2 regions of the Streptomyces sp. NPDC041970 genome follow, and region 2 is predicted to be linked to the other one. Evidence: riboswitches for the same ligand, from Rfam matches in the RefSeq annotation. Region 2 holds a riboswitch; the other holds the start of a gene.
What was found. Region 2 has a riboswitch for cobalamin ahead of ACZ6EJ_RS17250 (cobalamin biosynthesis protein). Riboswitches for the same ligand answer to the same signal wherever they lie in the genome.
Positions count from the first base shown of each region.

Region 1: it holds a riboswitch for cobalamin, as region 2 does, so the genes downstream of both, ACZ6EJ_RS27055 (ribonucleoside-diphosphate reductase subunit alpha) here and ACZ6EJ_RS17250 (cobalamin biosynthesis protein) in region 2, are expected to answer to the same signal.

Region 1 is NZ_JBVJCD010000095.1:4,243-7,042, forward strand. Features, by position in the region: gene ACZ6EJ_RS27055 (ribonucleoside-diphosphate reductase subunit alpha) at 1-1,502, opposite strand, end outside; cobalamin riboswitch at 1,643-1,765, opposite strand; gene ACZ6EJ_RS27060 (YbdD/YjiX family protein) at 1,947-2,150, opposite strand; gene ACZ6EJ_RS27065 (carbon starvation CstA family protein) at 2,163-2,800, opposite strand, start outside.
Region 2 is NZ_JBVJCD010000032.1:8,663-11,462, reverse strand. Features, by position in the region: gene ACZ6EJ_RS17255 (cobyric acid synthase) at 1-909, opposite strand, end outside; gene ACZ6EJ_RS17250 (cobalamin biosynthesis protein) at 906-1,856, opposite strand; cobalamin riboswitch at 1,961-2,159, opposite strand; gene ACZ6EJ_RS17245 (hypothetical protein) at 2,264-2,494, opposite strand; gene ACZ6EJ_RS17240 (inorganic phosphate transporter) at 2,507-2,800, opposite strand, start outside.

The DNA of each region.
Region 1 (2,800 bases), on a different contig from region 2:
GTCACGGCGGTGCGCACGGTGGCGTCCAGCCGCTCCCAGTCGATCGCCCCGTCCGCGACGAACGCGCCCAGGTTGACCGAGCCCAGGTTGCAGACGGCCGTCTCGCCGTCGTCGGTGACCTCCAGGATCTCCGTGCACAGGTTCGAGGAGTGCACGACCCGGCCCGGCTCGGCGGTCTGGTTCGCGGTCCGGTTGGAGGCGTCCTTGAACGTCATCCAGCCCTGGCCGGTCTGCGCGAGGGTCCGCATCATCCGGCCGTACAGCTCACGGGCCGGCATCGACTTGCGGGCCAGCCCCTTCGCCTCGGCCGCGCGGTAGGCGGCGTCGAACGCGTCGCCCCACAGGTCGACCAGCTCCGGCACGTCGGCGGGGGAGAACAGCGACCAGTCGGTGTCCGCGTCGACCCGGCGCATGAACTCGTCCGGGATCCAGTGCGCCAGGTTCAGGTTGTGGGTGCGCCGCTGGTCCTCGCCGGTGTTGTCGCGCAGCTCCAGGAACTCCTCGATGTCCGCGTGCCAGGTCTCCAGGTAGACCGCCGCCGCGCCCTTGCGGCGGCCGCCCTGGTTCACCGCCGCGACGGAGGCGTCCAGCGTCTTCAGGAACGGCACGATGCCGTTGGAGTGCCCGTTGGTGCCCCGGATCAGCGAGCCCCGCGCGCGGATGCGCGAGTACGACAGGCCGATGCCGCCCGCGTGCTTGGAGAGCCGCGCCACCTGGTGGTAGCGGTCGTAGATCGAGTCCAGCTCGTCCTTCGGCGAGTCCAGCAGATAGCAGGAGGACATCTGCGGGTGCCGGGTGCCGGAGTTGAAGAGGGTGGGGGAGGAGGGCAGGTAGTCCAGCCGGCTCATCAGCCCGTAGAGCGCCGCGACCTCGTCCAGCGCCCGCACCGAGTCGTCCTCGGCGAGGCCGGCGGCCACGCGGAGCATGAAGTGCTGCGGGGTCTCGACGACCTGGCGGGTGTGCGGGTGGCGCAGCAGGTAGCGGCTGTGCAGGGTGCGGAGGCCGAAGTAGCCGAAGCGGTCGTCGGCGCCCTCGGCCGCCGCCTTCTCGACGAGGCCGTCGAGCGCGGCCGCGTGGAGCGCGACGAAGGCGGCGGTGCGGTCGGCGATCAGGCCCTCGCGGTGGCCCACCGCCACCGAGGCGGAGAAGGACGTCGCGCCCTGGCCCGCGGCCTCGTCCGCGATCGCGCGGGTCAGCAGCCGGGCGGCGAGCCGGGAGTACGCCGGGTCCTCGGCGATCAGCCCCGCGGCTGCCTCGGTGGCCAGCGAGCGCAGCTCGGCCTCGTCGGAGCGGGCGTTGCGCCCGCGCAGCGCGGCGGCGGCGACCCGTCCGGGGTCGGTGTCGGGCAGGTCGGCGGTGAGGTCGGTCAGGGTCCGCAGGAGGGCGGCGCCGGGACCGCCGTCCGGGACCGCCTCGGTGGGGGCGGAGGCCGCGGACTCGGCGGACGCTGCGGGTGCGGCGGATTCGGCGGCTGAGACCGGATCGGCGGACGCGATGGCCATGGGGCTCTCCCTCGCTCGGCTGGGGCCGGCGGCGGGCAGGGGGAGCCGGGCGGCGCACGGCCCGCGAGGGCGGGGAGGCACTGCTGACGGCGTCCACCGGCCTTCCGCGAGGCCCGGACGTCTGGCGTCCGGTTCGGGTCGAGCCGGACGCGCTGTCGGCAGGTCTTCGGACTTCGGGCGCGTGTGGGCGCACCGATCACACCGTTGCGGGACAGTTCCGGATTCGCACCGGATTCCCCTGCGGCGACAGCGAGGTTGAGCATACATGTGGGGGCCGCCCCCCAGGACGGCCCCCACATGTTGTGTCGGCGTGTGCCGCGGCTGGGGGGCGGGCGCCCCGGTTTCCGCCGGCTCGGCGGGGCGCGTGGAGCCGTACGGGGACGCGGAAAGGGGCCGCCGCGCCCCTGGGAGGGGTGCGGCGGCCCCGGTTCCGGCCGGTGCGGCTCAGCAGCAGCGGAAGCCCTCGCGGGGGTCCGCCTCGCGGGCGTCCGTGCGGCTCCGTTCGAAGGCGCGGCGGGTCATGACGGGGGCGTCCGGGTCGTGCGCCCGGCGGTGTGCCACGTACCGGTCGTACGCCGACTCGCCGGTCAGCTCGCGGACGTACCAGCGGATGCGGCCGGCGATCCGGCGGACGTCACGCGCGGTCATGGCGCCTCCCGGTCACGACCGGCTCTCCGCGCCGGCGGCCTCCTTGCGCCGGCCCCCCTCGGGGCCGACGCCCGCCGCCGCCAGTTCCGCCTTCTCCTCCTTGGTCGCGATCAGCGACGCGGGGGCCACGAACCGGGACCGGACGTACGGCGTCTCGTGGAGCCGGACGGTCTCCGGCGCCCGGACGGCCTTGAAGCAGACCCGGCCCGCGTCCACGAGGACCACGATGATGAGGAGCGCGAAGAGCGCGCAGAGCACGCCGTCGACGGTGGAGTTGGTGACGACGGTCCGCATGTCGTCCATGGTCTTGGCCGGCGGCAGCACCTCTCCGGCGTCGATGCCCGCCTGGTACTTGTCGCGCTGGGCGAAGAAGCCGATCTTCACGTCGTCGGAGAAGATCTTCTGCCAGCTCGCGGTGAGGGTGACCGCCACGTCCCAGGCGAGCGGAACGCCGGTGACCCACGCCCACTTCAGCCGGCCGGACTTGACCAGCAGGGTGGTGCAGACGGCCAGCGCGACGGCGGCCAGCAACTGGTTGGCGATGCCGAAGAGCGGGAAGAGCTGGTTGATGCCGCCCAGCGGGTCGTGCACGCCGACCCAGAGGAAGTAGCCCCAGCCGCCGACCACGACGGCGCTGGCGAACCAGACGC
Region 2 (2,800 bases):
GACCAGGTCCGCGTCGGCCAGCTCCTCCGCCCGGTCGACGAACCGCACGACGACGCCCGGTTCGGCGGCCAGCGCGTCCACGTCCGTGAAGTTCGACATCAGCGGCACCGCGCAGACCGCGACCCGCAGCACGTCCTCGCCGTGCGGGGGCGCGACGACCGACTCGCGCACCGCGCCGCGCAGCGAGACCCGCAGGCCGTCCTCCTCGTCGATGCCGAGCCCGTGGGCGAACGGCAGCACCCCGTACGTCCGCCGCCCGGTCAGCTCGTACAGCATGTCCAGCCCCGGCTCCAGCAGCGAGACGTCGCCCCGGAACTTGTTCACGAGGTACCCCGCGACGAGCGCCTGGTCCTCGGCGTCCAGCAGCGCGGTCGTCCCGAAGAACGAGGCGAAGACCCCGCCCCGGTCGATGTCCCCGACCACCAGCACGGGGAAGCGGGCGGCTCGGGCGACGCCCATGTTGACGATGTCGGTGCGCCGCAGGTTGATCTCGGCCGGGCTGCCCGCACCCTCGCAGATCACCGCGTCGTACGTGGACCGCAACTGCTCCAGGCAGTCCGTGACGGTGGCGAAGAGGGCCTCCTGGCGGCCGCCGTGGTAGCCGCGGGCGCTCATCTCCCCGACCGGACGGCCCATCAGGACCACCTGGCTGGAGCGGTCGCCGCCCGGCTTGAGCAGCACCGGATTCATCAGCGCGGTCGGCTCCACACGGGCGGCCTGGGCCTGCATCGCCTGGGCCCGCCCGATCTCCGCGCCCTCGCGGGTCACGAAGGAGTTCAGGGACATGTTCTGCGCCTTGAACGGCGCGACGTTCACGCCCCGGCGCACCAGCCACCGGCAGATGCCCGCCGTGACGACGCTCTTGCCCGCGTCCGACGTCGTACCCGCGACCAGCAGTCCGCCGCTCATCCCCGCCCCCGCTTCCGTCCCGCGATCAGCCGGCCCGCCACGCACACGCCGAGGGCCAGCGCACTCACCCGGCGCGACAGCCGCACCGCGCGTTCGATGTCCGTACTCCGCACGGCCCGTCCGGCCGCCCCGTTCAGCACCGGACGGTGCTCGACGCGCCCGGCGTACGCCAGCGTCCCGCCCAGCCGTACGCCGAGCGCCCCGGCGAAGGCGGCCTCCACCGGTCCGGCGTTCGGGCTCGGATGGCGTCCCGCGTCCGCCCGCCAGGCCCGTAGCGCCTCCGTGGGCCGCCCGCCCGCCACCACGGCCAGCGCGGCCGTCAACCGGGCGCCGGGCCACCCCGCGACGTCGTCCAGGCGGGCCGAGGCCCAGCCGTAGCGGAGGTGGCGGGGCGAGCGGTGGCCGACCATCGCGTCGAGCGTGTTCACCGCCCGGAACGCCACGAACCCCGGCACACCGCCGACCGCCCCCCACACCAGCGCGCCGACGACGGCGTCCGAGGTGTTCTCGGCGACGGACTCCACGACGGCGCGGGCGATCTGCGGAGCGTCCAGCGCGTGCGGGTCGCGCCCGCACAGGTGCGGCAGCCGCTCGCGGGCCGCCGCCAGGTCCCCGGCGGCCAGCGCGTCGCCGACGGCACGGGCCTCCCGGCCCAGCGAGGCGCCGCCGACGACCGACCAGGCGGTGACGGCGGTCAGCCCCAGAGCGAGCGCGGGGCGGTCGCGGACCGCACGGGCGGCCAGCGCGGCGGCCCCCGCGGCGCCGCCGGCGCAGACGAGGGCGTGCAGGGCGCCCCGGCCCCGGTCGTCGGCCCAGAGCAGGGATTCGGCCCGCGCGGCGGCCCGGCCGAAACCGGCGACGGGGTGGCCCCGGCGGGGGTCGCCGAACAGGGCGTCGGCGATCAGCCCGGCCGTGGCGCCGTACGCGAAGAGGCGATCGGCACGCACGGCTCAGCCCGTCGTGGATCGGGGCGTTCCGGCGGGAGGGGACACGGGGGGCGGTGCGCTGCGGCCGGGCATGGCGTAGGTCCTTAACTCAGGGTCCGCGCCCTGGTTCGACGTGACGGCGACCAGAGTCTCCTGGCTCCCGAATCCGCAGTTCCCCCGGCCTTCCAACCCGTGCTCGACGGGCCGTGGCGTCCGGATGGGGGAGTGCTCCTCGGTGACAGTGGCGGGACCGCGCCGGATTCGCACCGGCTTCCTCTGTTGTCGCCGTGAATGGCTCCGGCAGTCCACCACGCTGCGAGAACACCCGTCAACTTGCTGTTGACCTACGGGCGGGCACTGTGCGCGGACGCACATCGGGTCGGACGCGCCGAGGCGCGCCCGACCCGAGGAGGCGGGGGGGGGGGGCGTCAGGCGACGATCAGCGAGATCCCGTACACGACCGCCGCCGCGCACAGCGCGAAGCAGGCGTACGCGCCGACGCGCGCCGGCGTGGCCGACCGGCCGGCGCCGGTGCTTCCGGCCGGGGCGGACCGCTGGGAGAGCCCGACGATGCCGAGGGTGAAGAGGCCGACCAGCGCGACGGTGACCACGAGGCTGACGCCGAAGACGGAGGCGAGTGCTGCCCAGTCGATTTTCATGCGGATCTGTCCTTACACCGTGGCCGGCGGACGCGCCGGGCCGTCCGGCGTCGTGCTCGGGGCCGGGAGGGCGGTCATCATGGGTTCGGAGACGGGAGCGCCCGCGGGCGGCGGCGCGACCGCGGCCATGGCGGTGGTGACGACGCCCTGCGGCTCGGCGTCCCCGGCCGCGTCGTTGACGTTGGTGTGGTCGACCGGCTTGCGGCGCGAGGCCAGCCAGATGGCGCCGGAGCCCGCGACGAGGAGGGCCGCCGTGACGGTGATGCCCCAGGGGCCCTGCTTGGTCAGGAACTCGGCGCCCGCGCC